Regions from separate parts of the Lentzea sp. NBC_00516 genome, predicted to be linked through region 1. Evidence: riboswitches for the same ligand, from Rfam matches in the RefSeq annotation. Region 1 holds a riboswitch; each other region holds the start of a gene.
The links. Region 1 has a riboswitch for glycine ahead of gcvP (aminomethyl-transferring glycine dehydrogenase). Riboswitches for the same ligand answer to the same signal wherever they lie in the genome.

Region 2: linked by a shared signal. The riboswitch ahead of gcvH (glycine cleavage system protein GcvH) and the one ahead of gcvP (aminomethyl-transferring glycine dehydrogenase) in region 1 are both predicted to bind glycine.
Region 3: linked by a shared signal. The riboswitch ahead of gcvT (glycine cleavage system aminomethyltransferase GcvT) and the one ahead of gcvP (aminomethyl-transferring glycine dehydrogenase) in region 1 are both predicted to bind glycine.

What each region holds. Positions count from the first base shown of each region.
Region 1 is NZ_CP107840.1:9,500,514-9,507,413, reverse strand. Features, by position in the region: gene OG205_RS44325 (helix-turn-helix transcriptional regulator) at 1-268, opposite strand, end outside; gene OG205_RS44320 (DUF3224 domain-containing protein) at 318-695, shown strand; gene OG205_RS44315 (maleylpyruvate isomerase family mycothiol-dependent enzyme) at 698-1,357, shown strand; gene OG205_RS44310 (class I SAM-dependent methyltransferase) at 1,369-1,974, shown strand; gene OG205_RS44305 (hypothetical protein) at 1,987-2,169, shown strand; gene gcvP (aminomethyl-transferring glycine dehydrogenase) at 2,213-5,107, opposite strand; glycine riboswitch at 5,157-5,252, opposite strand; glycine riboswitch at 5,256-5,351, opposite strand; gene OG205_RS44295 (Clp protease N-terminal domain-containing protein) at 5,408-6,379, opposite strand; gene OG205_RS44290 (MerR family transcriptional regulator) at 6,497-6,900, opposite strand, start outside.
Region 2 is NZ_CP107840.1:8,217,853-8,224,752, reverse strand. Features, by position in the region: gene OG205_RS38120 (TROVE domain-containing protein) at 1-862, shown strand, start outside; gene OG205_RS38115 (winged helix-turn-helix transcriptional regulator) at 939-1,292, shown strand; gene OG205_RS38110 (hypothetical protein) at 1,297-1,890, shown strand; gene OG205_RS38105 (hypothetical protein) at 1,930-2,556, shown strand; gene OG205_RS38100 (L-serine ammonia-lyase) at 2,543-3,907, opposite strand; gene gcvH (glycine cleavage system protein GcvH) at 3,936-4,319, opposite strand; glycine riboswitch at 4,383-4,475, opposite strand; gene ald (alanine dehydrogenase) at 4,701-5,813, shown strand; gene OG205_RS38085 (TetR/AcrR family transcriptional regulator) at 5,868-6,548, opposite strand; gene OG205_RS38080 (MFS transporter) at 6,559-6,900, opposite strand, start outside.
Region 3 is NZ_CP107840.1:9,126,003-9,132,902, forward strand. Features, by position in the region: gene OG205_RS42405 (CaiB/BaiF CoA transferase family protein) at 1-426, shown strand, start outside; gene OG205_RS42410 (hypothetical protein) at 764-943, shown strand; gene OG205_RS42415 (transcriptional regulator) at 1,108-1,599, shown strand; gene OG205_RS42420 (hypothetical protein) at 1,693-2,073, shown strand; gene OG205_RS42425 (DUF3817 domain-containing protein) at 2,088-2,390, shown strand; glycine riboswitch at 2,436-2,526, shown strand; glycine riboswitch at 2,528-2,615, shown strand; gene gcvT (glycine cleavage system aminomethyltransferase GcvT) at 2,715-3,809, shown strand; gene glyA (serine hydroxymethyltransferase) at 3,823-5,088, shown strand; gene OG205_RS42440 (COG4315 family predicted lipoprotein) at 5,255-5,926, opposite strand; gene OG205_RS42445 (cyclopropane-fatty-acyl-phospholipid synthase family protein) at 6,087-6,900, shown strand, end outside.

The sequences.
Region 1 (6,900 bases):
CGGCGGGTCCGGGGAGCCCGGCGAGGAACAGCGACTGCGCCTCGTCGGTCGTCAGGCCGGTCAGCCGGGTGCGGTAGCCGTCGACCAGCTGGTAACCGCCGGCCGGGCCGCGGTCGGCGTAGATCGGGATGCCGGAAGCCGAGAGGGCCTCGACGTCGCGGTAGATCGTGCGCGGCGAGACCTCCAGTTCGGACGCCAGCTCGTCGGCCGTCATCCGGCCCCGGGACTGCAGGAGCAGGAGGACCTGGAGGAGCCTGCCGGATTTCATTCCTCAAACCTGACACGATCTGTCAGGAATAGCCAGCAGAGTGGTCCCCATGAAGGCAACCGGGACCATCGAAGTGAAGAGCTGGGACGAGAAGACCTGGGACGGCCGGTCCTACAAGGAGGTCGAGGGACGCAAGCTGACCGAGGCGCACGTCCAGTTCGGCTACGCGGGCGACGTCAGCGGCGTCGGCAGCTGCCGGTACCTCATGTACTACGGCGACGACGTGGCGTGGACGACCGCGCTGGAGGAGATCGTGGCGGACGAGGGCACGCTGGTGCTGCGGCACGTCGGCGCGTACCGGTCCTCTGTGGAGGCCGTGATCGAGATCGTCGACGGCACCGGGAAGTACCTGAACGCGCGAGGTGCGGTGAAGGTGGACTGGGCGGAGGATGGCAGCGGCACCTACACCCTGGAGTACGAGGTCTGACGATGACCAACGCCCCCGTCTACGACGCGGCCAAGACCCGGATCACCTCACTCGTCGAGGGGCGTGATCCGCAGACGCCGGTCGCGGCGACGCCCGGCTGGTCGGTGAAGGACGTGGTGGCGCACCTCGCCGGCGGTCTGCGCGACTTCGCGGACCGCCGGTTCGACGGCGTCGAGTCCGGCGAGTGGGGCGAACGGCAGGTCCGCGACCGCCGCGACAACTCGCTGGAGGACGCCTTCGCCGAGTGGGACGCGAACCTCGCGCTGGTCCAGCCGTTGTTCGACACCCCGATGGGGCCGATCCTCGTGTCCGAGGTGATCGCGCACGAGCACGATCTCCGCGCGGCGCTGGGGGTTCCCGGCGATCGGGACGGCGTGGAGGTGCGGGCGGCGCTGGTGCGGCCGTTGCAGGAGCTCGACCAGCGGATGCGGGAGAACGACGTGCCGGCGTTGCGGATCACGCTGGAGCACGGGGACCGCGTGCTCGGGCACGGCGAACCGGCCGGGACGTTGCGGACCACGTCGTTCGAGCTGATGCGGGCCATCGGCGGGCGGCGGTCGGCCGACCAGATCAAGGCGCTGGACTGGGACGGCGATCCGGACACGTGGATCGCCGCGCTGGCGTTGTTCGGACGGCACCGGCCGGAGCCGTTCGAGGAGTAACTTCCCCCGGCGTGAGCGACTGGTTGACGGACACACGCGACTCCTACGACACGGTCTCGGTCAGTTATGCCGAGCACACGCGCGACCTCCTGGACGGTCTCCCGCATCTGCGGGCGGCGCTGCGGTTGTTCGCGGAAGAGGTGCGCGGGCCCGTCGCGGACGTCGGCTGCGGCCCCGGCAACATCACGGCGCTCCTGAACGGGCTCGGCGCGGACGCGTTCGGGATCGACCTCTCCCCCGCGATGATCTCGCTCGCCCGGCAGAACCACCCCGGGCTGCGGTTCGAGGTGGGGTCGATGACCGAACCGATCGGCCACGAGGTCGGCGGGATCATCGCCTGGTGGTCGCTGATCCACGTGCCGGACGACGAGGTGCCCACTGTCTTCGAGCACTTCCACCGGGCGTTGCGGCCGGACGGGTTGCTGCAGCTCGGTTTTCACGTCGGCGACCGCACGAACCTCAAGACGCAGGGCTACGGCGGGCATCCGATGCGCGTGCACGTTCATCTGCGCAAGCCCGAGCGCGTGGCGGACTGGCTGCGGGAGGCGGGCTTCACCGTGGAGGCGCAGTGGTTGCTGGGCACCGACGGCGCGATCCTGTTCGCACGGCGTGGGTGAGACCATTTGCGCGTGTCAGAAGAACAGACGTGTCAGCGGTGCGGTGAGACGGTCGAGCTGGAACGGGAAGACTTCGAGCTGTTCGAGCGGATGCATCCCGACTGCTTCCACTTCGCGTTCGAGCACGACCTGAACAAGCCGGGCCTGAGCGTGGACGAGAACTGCGGCGACGACGCCTGCCCCGTCGGAGCATGAAAATGGGGCGCACCCCCGAGTGCGCCCCAGTTCCACTGCGGGCCTAGCTGCTGTACGCCGAGAGCGGCGGGCAGGAGCAGACCAGGTTGCGGTCGCCCTTCGCGCCATCGATGCGGCGGACGGGCGGCCAGATCTTCGGAGTCGCGCTCTGACCCGCCGGGAAGACGGCCTCTTCGCGGGTGTACGGGTGGTTCCACTCGCCGACGGTCACGCAGGCCGCGGTGTGCGGGGCGTTGCGCAGCGGGTTGTCCTCGACGGTCCACTCGCCGGCGCCGACGCGGTCGATCTCGTGCTTGATGGCGATCATGGCGTCGATGAACCTGTCGATCTCGGCCAGGTCCTCGGACTCGGTCGGCTCGACCATCAGCGTGCCGGCGACCGGGAACGACATGGTCGGGGCGTGCAGGCCGTAGTCGGCGAGGCGCTTGGCCACGTCGTCCACCGTCACGCCGGTGGCCTTGGTGATCGGGCGCAGGTCGAGGATGCACTCGTGAGCCACGAAGCCGCCCTCGCCGGTGTAGAGGACCGGGTAGTGCTCGTCGAGGCGGCGTGCCACGTAGTTCGCGGCGGCCACGGCGGTCAGGGTGGCGCGGCGCAGGCCGTCGCCGCCCATCATGCGCACGTACGCCCACGAGATCGGCAGGATCGACGCGGAACCCCACGGGGCACCCGAGATCGGGCCGACACCGGTGGCCGGTCCTGCCGTCGGCTGCAGCGGGTGGTTCGGCAGGAACGGGGCGAGGTGGGACTTCACGCCGATCGGGCCGACGCCGGGGCCGCCGCCGCCGTGCGGGATGCAGAACGTCTTGTGCAGGTTCAGGTGCGAGACGTCCGAGCCGAACTTGCCGTAGCGGGCCAGGCCGATCAACGCGTTGAGGTTCGCGCCGTCGACGTACACCTGGCCGCCCGCGTCGTGGACCAGGCCGCAGACCTCGCGGACGGTGTCCTCGTACACGCCGTGGGTCGACGGGTAGGTGATCATGATCGCGGCGAGGTCGTCGGCGTGCTCGGCGACCGTCGTGCGCAGGTGGCCCATGTCGATGTTGCCCTTGTCGTCGCACTTCACGACGACGACGCGCATGCCGGCCATGACGGCGGACGCGGCGTTGGTGCCGTGCGCGGACGACGGGATCAGGCAGACGTCGCGGTCGGCGTTGCCGTTCGCGCGGTGGTAGGCGCGGATCGCCAGCAGACCGGCGAACTCACCCTGGGAACCGGCGTTGGGCTGCAACGACACCGCGTCGTAGCCGGTGACCTCGGCGAGCCACTCCTCCAGGTCGGACACGATCTTCAGCAGACCCTTGGCGTCCTCGACCGGCGCGAACGGGTGCAGCGTCGAGAACTCCGGCCACGTGATGGACTCCATCTCCGCGGTGGCGTTCAGCTTCATCGTGCAGGAACCGAGCGGGATCATGCTGCGGTCCAGCGCGACGTCCTTGTCGGACAACGCGCGCAGGTAGCGCAGCAGCGCGGTCTCGGAGCGGTGCGCGTGGAAGACCGGGTGGGTCAGGTAGTCCGAGGTGCGGCGCAGGTCGCCCGGGATGCCGTCGGCGGTGTCGGCGTCGATCGCGTCCACATCGGACCCGGTGACACCGAAGGCCTCCCACACGGCGACGATGTGCGCGCGCGTGGTCTTCTCGTCGCAAGCGATTGCCACGACGTCGTCGTCGACCTTGCGCAGGTTGATGCCGGCCTCGCGGGCCTTCTCGACGACAGCGGCGGCCTGGCCCTCGACGCGGACCTGGACGGTGTCGAAGAACTCGCCGTGCACGACGTCGAGTCCGGCCTCGCACAGGCCCGTGGCGAGCACGGTGGCCAGGCGGTGCACTCGGGTCGCGATCGAACGCAGGCCCTCGGGACCGTGGTAGACGGCGTACATGGACGCGATCACGGCCAGCAGCACCTGCGCGGTGCAGATGTTCGACGTGGCCTTCTCACGGCGGATGTGCTGCTCGCGCGTCTGCAGCGCGAGCCGGTAGGCCAGCGAGCCGTCGGAGTCGACGGAGACACCGACGAGACGGCCGGGCAGCTGACGCTCCAGACCGGACCGGACGGCCATGTACCCGGCGTGCGGGCCGCCGAAGCCGATCGGCACGCCGAAGCGCTGCGTGGTGCCGACGACGACGTCCGCGCCGATCTCGCCCGGCGCGCGCAGCAGCGTCAGCGCCAGCAGGTCGGCGACGACGACTGCCTGCGCGCCGGCGGCGTGGATCTCCTCGATCAACGCGGCCTGGTCGCGCACGACGCCGGAAGCGCCGGGGTAGGACAGCAGCACGCCGTAGAAGTCGCCGCCCAGGCCGAGGCCCTCGATGCCCTGCGACAGGTCGGCGACGACGATCTCGATGCCCAGCGGCTCGGCGCGCGTCTCGATGACGGCCAGCGTCTGCGGCAGCGTGTCGGCGTCGATGACGAACTTGTTCGACTTGGACTTGCCCGCGCGGCGCACCAGGGTCATCGCCTCGGCGGCGGCGGTCGACTCGTCCAGCATGGACGCGTTCGCGACCGGCAGGCCGGTCAGGTCGCCGACCATGGTCTGGAAGTTCAGCAGCGCCTCGAGACGGCCCTGCGAGATCTCCGGCTGGTACGGCGTGTACGCGGTGTACCAGGCGGGCGACTCGAGCACGTTGCGCAGGATCACGCCCGGCGTCACGGTGTCGTAGTAGCCGAGGCCGATCATCTGCGTCATCGGGCGGTTCTGCGACGCGAGCTCACGCAGCTCCGCGAGCGCCTCGGTCTCGGTGGCCGGGGCGGGCAGGTCCAGCACGAGGTCGCGCTCGTGGATGGACGAAGGCACCGCGTGCTGCGCGAGCTCCTCGAGCGACCCGACGCCGATGACGTCGAGGATGCGCGCGAGTTCGGCGGGGCGCGGACCGACGTGGCGGTCGGCGAACGGGGTGCCGTGCTCGAGAGCTGCGAGCGGAATGCGGTCCTGCGTCATCAAACGCCTCCGGGGGGCTGCGGGCACACGTGTCCTGGTGCCCTCCCCGCTCTGTCCGTACCCCGAAGGGCGCCTGAGAGGTTCACCCACCTGTCAGGATGGGCTTTCACCGTCGGCGGGATCCCTAGAGATCCACTTTCCAGAGGCGTCTCGCTCGGCGGTCCTGGATGCCTGAGAGGTTCCCGGGGAGGGACTTGCTCCTTCGGCGCCGGGCTCGAAACCCGGTCTCTCCCGCCAGAGTTCGGCGACTACCCGAGAAGAATACCCGCAGGCAGCCCCGCTAGTCCCCAGGGACGCGACCTACATCTCAGTGCCAAGACCGGCGAGCGCCCCCGCGACGGGGTCCGCCGGGTCGTCGCGCAGCGCCACGAGCAGGTGCGTGGTGCCCACGACCGCGTCTCCGCGCCGGGCAGCGACGAGCTTCGCCCGTTCCATCGCACGCTCCACCTTGCCGCCGCTGACGGGCAGCGCGGCCGGGTCGATCCCTGCCTCGCGCAACGCCGCCGCCCCGCCCGACTCGAGCTCCGGCTTCAGCTTCCTGCCCGCCACCTTCAACTGGCGGTCGACCGTCAGCACCGCCTCCACCAGATCGCGAGACGACACCTCTCGCCTCGCGGCCACGGCCAGCCGTCCGGCCTCGTTGCGCACGACGGTCAGCACCGGCCCGCCCAGCCCCTGACCGCGGGCGATCCAGCGCATCAGCCAGCGCACGTACCCGCCGCCGGACTCCCCTTCCAACGCTCCCGCTTTGCGCAGCAACCGCACGGCGGGCGCTTCCTCGATCTCCGCGTGGGTTCGCGCGGCGTCCGCTCGCACAGCGGCGGCCGTCGCGCCGACGTCCACTCCGCGCAGCACGAACAGGTCGGCGGCACGGCCGGAACCCTGCTCCAGCAACGCCAGCGAGAGGTGGGTGGTGGTCAGCACGCCGTCACCGGCCCGGGCGAACGCCGAGAGCAGACACTCCTCCAGCGCACGGCTGACGGGCGGCACGGTCTCGATGACAAGGCGGTCGCAGGCGACGTTCACCAACGCCGTGACGTCCGGATGAGCCTCGGGAACGACGCCACCGTCGTCGTCGGCCCAGTGCTCGGGTCCCCGCGCCATCGCCTGGGCCCGCAACGACTTCACGCCGAGCTTGCGGCCGGGTCCGATGGTGTCGATCAGCGAGATCAGCAGGTTCTCGGTGCCGAGGAAGCCGAACTCCAGCCGGAGCGCGCGCTTCGCCGCCACTTCCAGCACCTTCACGACCTGATAGGAGGGGGTGATCGTCATGCAGGCAACGCTAGGGACCGGCAGGGTCTGATCGCTGCTGCCGACCGGCCATCCCACGGCGCCAGTCGGCCACGTTCACAGTGCTGATCGATCACAGTGCCGATCAGTCGGGGCCGGTCAGCCGGTGGCGCGCTCGCGACGCCGGCGGGTCAGCTCGTCCTCGGTCATCGGAGCGATCTCGACGCCGTCCGCGCGTTCGGCCGGGAACTCGTGGATCGTGCCGGAGATCTCGCGCATCGCACCGCTGACCGCGATGCCGAACACGCCCTGACCGCCCTGCAGCAGATCGACGACCTCTTCCGGCGAGGTGCACTCGTAGACGGTGGTGCCGTCGGAGAACAGCGTGATGCGCGCCAGGTCCTGCACGCCGCGGCGCCGCAGGTGATCGACAGCGACCCTGATGTTCTGCAAGGAGACACCGGTGTCCAGCAGCCGCTTCACGACCTTGAGCACCAGGATGTCCTTGAAGGAGTACAGCCTCTGACTCCCGGAGCCGTGCGCCATCCTTATCGTCGGCGCGA
Region 2 (6,900 bases), 1.3 Mb from region 1:
GCGCCCCGACGCGGTCGACGTGCTGCGTCAGGCGGGCATGACGTGGGAGTCCGTGGCCGGCTGGCTGCAGGGACCGCTGACTCGTGAGGTGTGGGAGGCGCTCGCGCCGTCGATGGGCTACATGGCTCTTTTGAGGAACCTCAGGAACTTCGACGAGGCCGGCATGTCCGACGAGGCCGCGGCGGCTGTCGCGGCACGTCTGGCCGACCCCGGCCAGGTCGCGCGCTCGCGGCAGTTCCCGTTCCGCTTCCTGTCCGCGTACGAGGCGGCGCCGAGCCTGCGCTGGGGCCACGCCCTGGACCAGGCGCTGCAGGCGTCTTTGAGCAACCTGCCCGCACTGCCGGGCCGGTCGCTGATCCTCGTCGACACCTCGGCGTCGATGACCGGCGGCACGATCTCGGCTCGTTCGAAGGTCACCCCGGCCAAGGCCGCGGCGGTGTTCGGCGTCGCGCTGGGCGCGAAGGGCGAGCAGGTCGACGTCGTCGGGTTCGCGGACGGCACGTTCCGGCACGACGTCGGGCGGGGCGCTTCGGTGATCCGCGAGGTCGACCGGTTCCTCAAGCGGATCGGTGAGGTCGGGCACGGCACCGACATCGTCGGATCGCTCAAGCGCACCTACCGGACTCACGACCGCGTGTTCATCATCTCGGACATGCAGACGATGTCCGGGTACTACGGGCAGGGCGTCTCGGACGTCGTGCCGCGGCACGTGCCGATCTACGGGTTCAACCTCGGTGGCTACCGGAACGCCGCGTACGCCACCGGCACGGCTCGTCGCCACGAATTCGGTGGCCTGACGGACGCGACCTTCAGGGCGATCCCCTTGCTCGAAGCAGGTCAGAACGCCACCTGGCCGTTCTGAGGTGTGAGAGCTCTCCTGACGCGGAGAGCTCTCACACTTACTATCAGTTAGCGTTTTGACCAGGTATGATGCCGCTATGGACTACAACGTGTTCGCGAAAGCGTGCCCGTCGCGTCCCACGCTGGAGCACATCACCGGCAGGTGGGGCAGCCTGACGCTGACCGCACTCATCGACGGGCAGCTGCGCTTCAACGAGCTGCGCCGCCGCGTCGACGGGGTCAGCGAGAAGATGCTGTCCCAGACGTTGCAGGCGCTGGAGCGCGACGGTCTGGTGCACCGGGAAGCCCAGAACACGAACCCGCCGCGCGTCGACTACAGCCTCACGCCGCTGGGCCGCGAGACGGCCGAGCGGCTGCTGTCGCTGATCCACCTGCTGGAGGGCCGCATGCCCGAGGTGCTGGCCGCGCAGGCCGCGTACGACTCCCGCTGAGCACGTGAAGGGCTGCGGACTCTGCTGGACCCGCGCCGAGCTGGAGCTGCTCGACGGCGATCCCAAGTTGGTGCCCGACACCGTCGTGTGGCAGTTCGCCTGGGAGGTCGAGGACCACTTCGAGCCGGACGAGTACGAGCTCGCCTGGCGACGGCTCGCGCCCAGGGTGCTCGATCTGCTGGAACGCGACCCGGACAGCCGGCTCACCCAGGGTCTGACGTGGGCCAACCTGCCCGCGTGGCCGGAAGCCGAACGCGCCGCGTTGCGAGCGAGGCTCACCGAGATCATCGTCGGCTCGGCGGACAGCCCGGAGCTGAGCGAGCTGGTCCAGGCCGCCGCGCAGATGGACGAGGACCTGACGCCGTGGCTGCGCATTGTCGACGGCCTGCCCGAAACAGCCGTCGCGGAGCTCGCTCACAAGTGGTCGTACGACTTCCTGTCCGGCGGCACCCCGTGCGACGGCGGCTGGTTGCGCTGGGACGAACCGGCTGCGCCGATCCGGAGCTGGCTGCTCACCCCTGCACTGCGCGACCGTCTGTCCGCAATGGACAACGAGGTCGCGCAGTACGCGGTGATGCAGATCGACGCGCTCGAATGACGCTCTATTTCGCTTGCCGCAGCTATTTAGGCTGAGTGCGTGAAGTGTTGTGGACGCGTCCTGACCGAGGCAGATCTGATGCTGCTCGACGGGGATCCCGAACTGGTTCCGGAGGAGGTCCTGCGGAGGTTCGCCATTCATCCCTCGTCCTGCTTCGACGAGAACGAGTACCAGGCTGCCTGGCGGCGACTCGCGCACAGGATGATCAGGTTGCAGGAGGAAGCTCCGGACGCCGGGCTCACCTTCGGGATGACGCGAGCGAAGAGCCTCAGCTGGCCGGAAGACGAGCGCACCGCGCTGCGTGAGCAGTTCACCGGGGCGATCATGCGCGCGGTCGCCGACGAGGAGCGCTGGCCGAACCTGGACGGGTTGATCCAGTCCGCCGCTCACCTGGACGAGGATCTGACTCCGTGGCTGCGCCTCGTCGACAGCCTGCCCGATGAGGTCGTCGTGCACCTCGCCAAGGGTTGGTCGTTCGACGTCTACTACGACAACGGCCGCTTCGGCAACTGGTTGTACTGGGAAGACCCCACGTCCGGCGAGCAGATGCAGGAATGGCTGCTCCGCCCCGCCCTGCGCGACCGTCTGTCCGAAGTGAACAGTGAGGTCGCGCAGAGCGCGTTGGAGCATCTCCGTTGGCTTGTAGGCGACTTCAGCACTCGATGACGTTCACGGCGAGTCCGCCGCGAGCTGTCTCCTTGTACTTCACCGACATGTCCTTACCGGTGTCCCGCATGGTCTTGATGACCTTGTCGAGCGACACGAAGTGCGAGCCGTCGCCGCGCAAAGCCATGCGCACAGCCGTGATGGCCTTGATGGACGCGACGGCGTTGCGTTCGATGCACGGAATCTGCACCAGGCCGCCGATCGGGTCGCACGTCAGGCCGAGGTTGTGCTCCATCGCGATCTCGGCGGCGTTCTCGACCTGTTCGGGGGTGCCGCCGAGCACCTCGGCGAGGCCGCCGGCGGCCATCGAGCAGGCCGAGCCGACCTCGCCCTGGCAGCCGACCTCGGCACCGGAGATCGACGCGTTCTCCTTGAACAGCACGCCGATGGCGCCCGCCGTCAGCAGGAACCTGACCACGCCGTCGTCGGAGGCTCCCGGCACGAACTTCGTGTAGTAGTGCAGGACCGCCGGGACGATGCCGGCCGCGCCGTTGGTCGGCGCGGTGACGACACGGCCGCCCGCCGCGTTCTCCTCGTTGACCGCCAACGCGAAGAGCGTCACCCAGTCCATGACCCGCAGCGGGTCGGTGACGAAGTGCTCCTTCTCCAGCGTCTTGCGCATCTCGGCGGCGCGGCGGCGGACCTTCAGGCCGCCGGGCAGGACGCCGTGCTCGTTGCAGCCGCGTTCGACGCACTCCTGCATGACGTGCCAGATGTGCAGAAGTCCTTGCCGGACCTCGGCTTCGGTGCGCCACGACAGCTCGTTGGCCATCATGATCTCGCTGATCGACAGACCGGTCTCGCGGCAGCGCGCGAGGAGTTGGTCGCCGGTCAGGAACGGGTGGGCCAACGGCGTCGAGTCGAGCTTGATCCGGTCGGTGCCCGACGCGTTCTCGTCGACGACGAACCCGCCGCCGATCGAGTAGTAGACGGCGTGCTCGACCGACTTGCCGTCCGTGAACGCCTCGAAGCTCATCCCGTTGGGGTGCAACGGGAGTGACTTGCGGCGGTGCATGACGAGGTCGCGGTCGTGCACGAAGTCGATCTCGTGCGCGCCGCCGAGCTTGAGTCGTTTGCCGGAGACGATCTCCTCGACGCGGGCGGCCGCGACGGTGGGATCGACTTCTTCCGGATGGTTGCCTTCCAGGCCCAGGAACACGGCTTTCGGGCTGCCGTGGCCGTGGCCGGTCGCACCAAGTGAGCCGAACAACTCGACGTGCACGCGGTCCACTTCGGACACACGTGCGCCGAGCTTCTCGACGAACATCGCGGCCGCGCGCATCGGGCCGACCGTGTGTGAACTGGACGGTCCGATGCCGACGGAGAACAGGTCGAAAACGCTGATCGCCACTGATCAGTCCCTCGTGGTGGTGGAGCGGTCAGTCAGACGTGGTGAGCTCGGCGTACTTCGCCGAGGTGAGGAGGTTCTCGGCCGACTCGACGCGGACCTTGAACAGCCAGCCGGCGCCGTACGGGTCGTTGTTCACGATCGCCGGGTCGTCCACGACGGCGCTGTTGACCTCGATCACCTCACCGGTGACGGGCGAGAACAGGTCGCTGACGGACTTGGTGGACTCCAGCTCGCCGCAGACCGCGTTGGTGACGACCTTGGCACCGACCTCTGGCAGCTGGACGAAGACGATGTCACCGAGCGCATCAGCGGCGTACTCGGTGATTCCGCAGGTCAGCGGGTCCTGGGTGCCCGGCGTCCAGTCGACCCACTCGTGCTCGGCGGTGTAGAGCAGGTTCTCGGGGAACTCCACGGCGCGACTCCTCTGGCTGTGACGGGTCAGGAAACTTGCGCCCCCTCCGCCGTGCAGAGTTGCCTACCCCGAGCGGTCTTGCTGCCTGAGAGTGTGCGGGAGCTTGCCCCTTCGGCGCCCCGACCGGTTCGTCGAGGTCTCTCCCACTCGGGTTCTGACGCTTGCACGCCGCGGCCGGTGTTCAGTTCTCGGCGCGAACGCTATGTGCGGCCCCCGCCGAGTGTCAACGCGGGACGGTCGAGCGGAACGCGAACGAGGCTCAGGTCGCTCTGTCCTAGATGAACAACCAGAGGGTTACCGGATAGTGCGATCCGCACAGTGACATGACCTTCCGACTGGCCCACATTATGAGATGTCGGCCCACCGAACGGAGGAGTCATCGTGCGGATCGCAGTTCCTCGCGAGATCAAGAACCACGAGTACCGCGTCGCTCTCACGCCTGCCGGTGCGCACGAACTGACCAGCCGCGGCCACGACGTGTACGTCGAGCAGGGTGCCGGTCTCGGTTCCGCGATCACGGACGAGGAGTACCTCGCCGCGGGCGCCAAGATCCTCCCGACCGCCGACGACGTGTGGGCGGAAGGTGACCTGGTTCTCAAGGTCAAGGAGCCGATCGCCGAGGAGTACCCCCGTCTCCGCGCCGGTCAGACCCTCTTCACGTACCTGCACCTCGCCGCCGACCGGCCGCTGACCGAGGCGCTGCTGGCGTCCGGCACCACGGCCATCGCGTACGAGACCGTGCAGCTGCCGAACCGCTCGCTGCCGCTGCTCGCCCCGATGTCCGAGGTCGCGGGCCGCCTGGCCCCGCAGGTCGGCGCCTACTCGCTGATGAAGCCCTCCGGTGGCCGTGGCGTGCTGCCCGGCGGCGTCCCCGGTGTCGCCCCGGCCCGCGTGGTCGTGATCGGCGGCGGCGTGGCCGGCGTCAACGCCGCCACCATCGCCGTCGGCATGGGCGCGGACGTGCAGATCCTCGACACCAACGTGGACCGCCTGCGCCAGATCGACGCCCAGTTCCAGGGCCGCCTGCGCACGCTCGCCTCGAACTCGTTCGCCATCGAGCAGGCCGTCCGCGAGGCCGACCTGGTCATCGGCGCCGTGCTCGTCCCCGGTGCCGCCGCCCCGAAGCTCGTCTCGAACGCGCTCGTCGCGGACATGAAGCCGGGTTCGGTGCTCGTCGACATCGCCATCGACCAGGGCGGTTGCTTCGAGGACTCCCGCGCGACCACGCACGCCGAGCCGACCTACGAGGTCCACAACTCGGTGTTCTACTGCGTCGCGAACATGCCGGGTGCCGTCCCGCGCACCTCGACCTACGCGCTGACCAACGTCACGCTGCCGTACGCGGTCGCGCTGGCCGACAAGGGCTGGGAGAAGGCGCTCAAGGACGACCGTTCGCTCGCCCTGGGTCTCAACGTCCACGCGGGACTGCTGACCAACGGCCCGGTGGCCGAGGCGACCGGCCTCGTGCACACGCCGCTGGAGACCGTCGTCTAAGACCAACTGAATGAATGAGGCCCCCGCACGCGTGAATCGCTGCGGGGGTTTCGCCTATCTGAGTGCGGCGACGCGCGCCTTGATGCCGTCGATCACGCAGTCGAGCCCGAACTCGAACTGCCCTTCCAGCGACCAGATCTCCTGCTCGTCCAGCATCCTGACGTAGTTGGGGTGCTTCTCCCGGTACAGGTCGGCGATCTTCGTGAGGTCCGGCGGCGGGGAGTCCATCCCGCCGCGGGCGATGAAGTTGACCTCGGCGATCGAGTACCCGACGACGTAGCTCGACACCGTCGAGACCGACTGCGCAGCGGCGGGCAACGACAGACCGGACCGCAGCATGGGCTCGAACATCGAGTCGGACATCGCCACGGCCTTGGGGCCGATGCTGTTGAACTCGCCGATGCCGCGCACCCACCACGGATGCTTGTGCGCGAGATGACGCAACGCGTGCATCATCCCGCGGACCGCGGTCTCCCAGTCGTCGTCGGGCCCCGGCAGGGGGAACTCGCCGTAGACCTCGTCGAGGCAGAGTTCGATCAACGCGTCCTTCGTCGGCACGTGCCAGTACAGCGACATGGGGGCCGCGCCCAGTTCCGCCGCGAGCTTGCGCATGGACAGCTTCTGCAGGCCGTGCTCGTCCAGCATCTGCATGGCCTTGCGAACGATCGTCTCCCGGCTCAGGCCGAGAGGCTGACCGCTGCTGGGCCGAGGCTTGCTGAACCACACGCTGTCCACACCGACGATCCTATGCACGCCGCAGCAAAACGCTGGCCACAACACCTCCCAGGAACACGGCGATCGCACCGATCACAAGGCTCACGCTCATGCCGTTCGAGAACGCCTCGCGCACGACCGTGATGTCCGCACCGCTGTGCAAGGCCTCACTCAGCGACCGCCCCGGAACGCCGTCCGGCAACGACGCCACGAACCGTGCCGACAGCAATGCGCCGAGCACGGCGATGCCGAACGACGAGCCCAGCTCCGTCAGCGTGCCGGACAGCCCGGACGCGATGCCGGCGCGTTCCGGCGGGATCGAGCCCATCAGCGCGTTGACCGCGACCGGTTGGGACACACCGACTCCGACGCC
Region 3 (6,900 bases), 370 kb from region 1:
TACGTGGCGGTGGGCGCACTGGAGGAGAGGTTCTACGCCGACCTGGTGCGCGTGCTGGGCCTGGAGGACGCGCCCTCGCGCAACGACCCGGCGAACTGGCCTGAGCTGCGGGAACGCATCGCGGCTGCGGTGAAGACCCGGTCGCGGGACGAGTGGGCGGACCTCGCGCGGGACACGGACGCCTGCCTGGCTCCGGTGCTGACCCCCGCCGAAGCGGCACGGCATCCGTACAACGAGGCGCGTGCCGCGTTCGTCGACGTGGCCGGTGCTCCGCACCCGGCGCCGGCGCCCCGGTTCGACCGCACTCCCGCGGCGGTTCCGACGGCCCCGGTTCCCGTCGGGGTGAACACCGGGGAAGTGCTTGCCGACATGGGTGTGGCGGACGGCCGAATTATGGAACTGCGGCGGTCTGGAGTAATTGGATGAATGCTCGGGTGCGCATTAATAGCGCCACGAAGGCGTGACGGTGCGTGATGGGGTGAGTTCGGCATCCGGGTGAGCCCCGGTGCAACAGTCTCTCTTCCAAGCTGTGGGATGCGAGGGAGCCCGTGTTCACCTCGTGCCCAGGACATCGGCGCTGTTGAGGCCTGTCTTTAGCCGCCATTCGGGTGACGTTGGCCGTCGTGCAGGCGTGCGTCGCTGGTGGATCCTGGGACGAGTTGGGCGTGGTCGTTGTTCATCGCAAGGGTGAATGAGGGACCATGACGGGTGACACGGGCGGTCCGCCGCCTGACCGGTGAACCACACGGACGGAGAGGTACCTGTGAACCTCAAGAAGGTGCTAGTGCTGGCGGGCGTCGCGCTGGTGCTGTTCCTCCTGATCACCCGGCCAGAAGAGTCCGCTTCGGCGGTCCAGACGGCTCTCGGCTGGCTGCGGGACGGCGCGGAGTCGATCATCACCTTCGTCAGGAGCCTCTTCGGCACGGCCACCCCTCTCAACTAGTGACGTTCGGTGATCCTCGGCCGTCTGCGTTGAGCCGGATGGGTGGAATGAGGCCAATCACGCACTGGTAACGGGTGTTCTGGGGATTCAGGGTCTGGCGATTGTCAGACCTACCGAATACCTTCCGCTGCAATGGCCGATCCCCGACCGACGAGGAGGCACATATGGTCGAGGACTCCGGGGTCCACGAGCTGTTGCAGCAGTGGGCGGCTGAACGGTCTGACGACGCAGAGATGCAGGAGGTGAACCGGATCAAGAACGCGTGGCTCGCGGAGGCTCCCCCCTCGGCGCCAGGCATCCCCGTGCAGCGGGGAGGCAGGAGTGGGTCGCGTGGCTTGGTCAAGGTCGACTCGGCGGATCCGGCCTACGTGGCCGCGATGCGCAAGCGGGCGCCGGAGGCACCCGAGGCACTGCTCGCCGCCGCGGCGAGCTACTGGCAGCTGGTGGGCGACGTCGCCGAAGCCGAGCAGTGGTGGGACGCGGGCATCAGCCCGTTGGACCAGCGCGCGCTCGACTACCGCGCGGCCGGCCTGTCTCCTGCCGATCTCGGGAGGCGCCTGGGACCGATGACGGTTCTCCAGCACCTTCGTCGTGGCTCCGCCGCGGCCTGGTGCGTTGCTCGTCTGCAGAGGCAGCGCCGAGACGGCGTGGCGTAGTGGACCGGGCTGTCGGAGGCGGCAGCCCCACATCCATGCACCCCTCACGGGCGGCCTCCGGTGCGGAGGCCTCACCCAAGTAGTGTGGAGGTCGTGCGCGGCCTCCTTACTCCCCAACGGTTGCTGATCGCGTTCGCCTGTCTGGCGGCGTTGGTCGCCTGTTGCGGACTCGCCTGGTGGCAGTGGCAGCGCTTCGAGTCCGCCAGCGGCACGTTCCAGAACCTCGGGTACGTGCTCCAGTGGCCGCTCTTCGGCCTCTTCCCCCTCTTCATGGTGTGGCGGTTCCGTCGTTTGGCGCGCCAGAACCGTGACGCGGATCTCGCACCCGAGCCGGTTGCGGCCGTCCCGAAGCCGATGGCTACCGTTGACGCCGTCAAACCCGCGCCTGTCGAGCACTTCGACGACGAAGAAGACGCGGAGCTCGCGGCCTACAACCGCATGCTCGCGAACCTCAACGCGCGGGACGGTCGTTGAGCGAAGGCGGGCAGATGAAGGGTGCGTTGACCCGGTTCAGGGTCATGGCTTACGTGGTCGGAGTCTTCCTTCTGCTCCTGGTCGTGGCCATGGTGCTCAAGTACGCCGCGGACATGGGCGGCGCGATGAAGGTCGTCGGCCCGATCCACGGCTTCCTCTACGCCATCTACCTGGTGATTTCCGTCGACCTGGCGCTCAAGCTGCGCTGGTCGATCAAGGGCACCCTGCTGGTGCTGCTCGCCGGCACGGTCCCGTTCCTGTCGTTCTGGGCGGAGCGCAAGGTGGTCGAGAAGACGGCGCAGGGCGTGCCGCTGTGACGTTTGGCCTGCTAGCGTCTGGGGCTACCAACTGAACACGGCCGTCGATGTCGCGCGGAAGAGACCCCTCCAGCAGGGGCGCCGAAGGAGCAATCCCTCCCCGGAATCTCTCAGGCACAGGTACCGCGCGACGAAGGCAACTCTGGAAAGCAGGCTGCTCGGCAGCCTCGCCCACGGTGCAAGCCACTTCGGTGGTGAAGCTCTCAGGCTCATGACAGAGGGGGAGGCTCGCTCTAGTGAGGAGTCTCCGATGGACCGTGTCATTCTTCTGATGCCTCAGCCGGCCGCGTCCGGCTCTTCGGCGCACCCTGGAGGAGCGTTCTGATGTCCCGCCTCACGCCTCTGAACGCCGAGCACGAGCAGCTCGGCGCGATGTTCACCGACTTCGCGGGCTGGCGGATGCCGCTGCGCTACTCGTCCGAGCTCGCCGAGCACCACGCGGTGCGCACCACCGCGGGCCTGTTCGACCTCACGCACATGGGTGAGATCGTCCTGACCGGACCGCAGGCGGGCGAGGCCCTCGACTACGCGCTGGTCGGCCACATCTCCGCGCTGGCCGTCGGCAAGGCCCGCTACACGATGATCACCCAGGCCGACGGCGGCGTGCTCGACGACCTGATCGTGTACCGCCTGGGCGACCAGGAGTTCATGGTCGTCGCGAACGCCTCCAACGCTCTTGTCGTCGCCGAGGCCCTCGTCGAGCGCGCCGCCGGTTTCGACACCGTCGTCACCGACAGGTCGACCGACTACGCGTTGATCGCGATCCAGGGCCCGAAGTCGGTCGAGATCCTGTCCGGCCTGACCGAGACGGATCTGGCGTCAGTCAAGTACTACGCCTCGTACCCTTCCACCGTGGCCGGGGTCGACGCGTTGCTCGCGCGCACGGGTTACACGGGTGAGGAGGGCTTCGAGCTCTTCGTCGCTCCCGCCGACGCGCCGGCCGTCTGGGCCGCGCTGCTGTCCACCGGCGAGGCGCACGAACTCAAGCCGTGCGGTCTCGGCTGCCGCGACACGTTGCGTCTCGAAGCCGGAATGCCCTTGTACGGCAACGAACTCACGACGTCGCTGACGCCGTACAACGCGAATCTGGGCCGGGTCGTGAAGCTCGACAAGCCCGGCGACTTCGTCGGCCGCGACGCGCTGGCCAAGGTCGCCGAGTCCGGGGTGGACTCGGTCCTGGTCGGACTGAAGACCCCCGAGCGCCGCGCCCCGCGCCACGGTTACGCGGTGCTCAACGGCGACGAGGTCGTGGGCGAGGTGACGTCGGGCGCGTTGTCCCCGACCCTCGGCTACTCCGTCGCCATGGCCTACGTGTCGCGGGCCAGTGCCGAGCCCGGCACCTCACTGCTGGTCGACGTCCGCGGCAAGAAGCAGCCGGTCGAGGTCGTCGCACTTCCGTTCTACAAGCGCGCCAAGTAGGGAGATTCTCCAGATGTCCGACCAGTTCAACGCTTCCCTCGCGGAGTACGACCCCGAGGTCGCCGAAGCCGTTGCGGCCGAGTTGGCGCGCCAGCAGGGCACTCTCGAGATGATCGCCTCGGAGAACTTCACGCCCGTGTCGGTGTTGCAGGCGCAGGGTTCGGTGCTGACCAACAAGTACGCCGAGGGCTACCCCGGTCGTCGCTACTACGGCGGCTGCGAGCACGTGGACGTCGTCGAGCGTCTCGCCATCGAGCGCATCAAGTCGCTCTTCGGCGCGGGCTTCGCGAACGTCCAGCCGCACTCGGGCGCGCAGGCCAACGCGGCCGCGATGTTCGCGTTGCTCCAGCCCGGCGACACGATCCTGGGCCTGGACCTCGCGCACGGCGGTCACCTGACGCACGGCATGCGCATCAACTTCTCCGGCAAGCTCTACAACGTCGTGCCGTACCACGTCGCGGACTCCGACGGCCGCGTCGACATGGCCGAGGTCGAGCGCCTGGCGACCGAGCACCGCCCGAAGCTGATCGTCGCCGGCTGGTCCGCGTACCCGCGCCAGCTGGACTTCGCCGAGTTCCGCCGCATCGCGGACTCGGTCGACGCCTACCTGATGGTCGACATGGCGCACTTCGCCGGCCTCGTCGCCGCCGACCTGCACCCGTCGCCCGTGCCGCACGCGCACGTCACGACGACCACGACCCACAAGACCCTCGGCGGTCCCCGTGGCGGCGTGATCCTGTCGAACGACGCCGACATCGCGAAGAAGATCAACTCGGCGGTGTTCCCCGGCCAGCAGGGCGGTCCGCTGGAGCACGTCATCGCGGCGAAGGCCGTGGCGTTCAAGCACGCCGCCTCGCCGGAGTTCGCCGACCGTCAGCGTCGCACGCTCGAGGGTTCGCGGATCCTGGCCGAGCGGCTGTCGCAGGCGGACGTCGCCGCGGCCGGAGTGAAGGTGCTGACCGGGGGCACCGACGTGCACCTGGTCCTCGTCGACCTGGTCGACTCCGAGCTGGACGGCAAGCAGGCCGAGGACGTGCTGCACCAGATCGGCATCACGGTCAACCGCAACGCCGTTCCGAACGACCCGCGTCCGCCGATGGTGACGTCCGGTCTGCGGATCGGTACGCCGGCACTGGCCACCCGCGGGTTCGGCGAGGTGGACTTCATCGAGGTCGCCGACGTGATCGCGGAGGCCCTCAAGCCGGGCGCGGCGATCGACGAACTGCGTGCGCGCGTTGAGGTTCTGGCGGCGAAGCACCCGCTGTACTCCACGCTCTGATCACCAAAGCCGAAGGGGCGCCACCGGAGATTCGGTGGCGCCCCTTCGGCTTTGGTGACCCTGGAGCGAAACGACGGGAACCCCGGCCCCTTCCCCAGGGCCGGGGTTTCACCGTGTCAGGGTGTTGTGTGTCTCAGATGGACCGTCCTAACGGGATGCGGTGGGGTTACGCAGCCGGAGCCGTCACACCAGGCGGGAGGCACTCGACGTTGCGCTTTCCGTTGGGCTGGATCACGTACCACGTGCCGCCGATGCCCTGGCCGGCCCACTTGCCCGGCGCCGGGTCCTTCGAATACGTGTAGAGGGCCCAGCCGTCGATGGCGACCTGCTTCTTGCCGTCAGCGCGGGTGATCAGCGAGACCAGCTTCGAGTCGACGCCTTCCAGCTGCGGGATCGTGTCCGCGAAGAGCGGCGGCCACGTCACGGCGCACTGGTCGTTGCAGTTGGACTTGCCTTCAGGCTTCGGGACGTCCTTGTCGAAGCGGTAAAGGGTGCGGCCATCGCCGTCCTGGACGACCTGGCCCATCTTGTCCACGCTCTTGCCGACCAGCCTCAACGTGCTGACCGGTGCTGCTGCGGGGGGCTGCGCCGCAGGGGGCTGCGCTGCCGGAACTTCCGGGGCCTGCTGCTGAACTGGGGCTTCGGGGGCCTGTGCGGGCTCCTGGAGTACCGGGGGCTGACCCACGTCGCCGTAGTCACCGAGGACGCCCAGATCGGTTTCGGTTTGTGCCACCGGCTTGGAGTTCGTGCCACTGCCAGTGGCGCTCCAGACACCCAGACCCAGCACAACTGCCAGTCCCGCGGCGAGCCCGATGGCAATGCGGTTACGTCGGATCACACTCATGTCCTCCTCGTCCATCCGTTCGCTCTATCCAGGCCATACGGCCGGGGTTGCGTCTCGGTTCAGAAACGAACCGAACCTCGTCCTGTCTCGAACGTCTGGCGGAGCCAGGTCACGCAGGAGGTGCAGGGTGGTCGTCGCTGGTCAGCTGGCGGGAATGGCCGAAAGGGTGCTGGGCGCGCCGTTGCCAATCGGATTTCGAGCCTGGGACGGAAGTGCGGCCGGGCCGCAGGACGGCACGGTGCTCGTGATCCGCTCCCGCGACGCGTTGCGCAGGCTCGTCTGGAGTCCGAACGAGCTGGGACTCGCCCGCGCGTACGTGAGCGGTGAGCTCGACGTCGAGGGCGATCTCGCGACCGGTCTCTCGCAGATCTGGGGGCTCGTGCGGCGGGGAGTGACCCGGCGGCCCCGGCTCTCGGAGGTCGCGAAACTCGCATTGCGACTGAAAGTGCTGGGGCCGAACCCGGACGCGCCGAAGGAGGAGGCGCGGCTGCGGGGCGCGCTGCACACGAAGAGCCGCGACCGTGACGCCATTTCGCATCACTACGATCTGAGCAACGACTTCTACCGGCTCGTGCTCGATCCGAGCATGGCCTACTCGTGTGCGTACTTCACGTCCGAGGACGAGTCGGTCGCGCAGGCGCAGCACAACAAGCTGGACCTCGTGTGCCGCAAGCTCGACCTGAGGCCGGGCATGCGCCTGCTCGACGTCGGCTGCGGATGGGGTTCGATGATCATCCACGCCGCGAAGCACTACGGCGTGCACGCGACCGGCGTGACGATCTCCGCCCAGCAACGCGCGCACATCCTCGGACGCATCGAGGCCGAGGGGCTGGCCGGTCGCGTCGAGGTGCGGTTGCAGGACTACCGCGAGGTGAGCGGCGAACCGTTCGACGCGATCTCCACGATCGAGATGGGCGAGCACGTCGGCGAGAGCAACTACCCCGAGTACGCCTCGACGCTGCACCGGT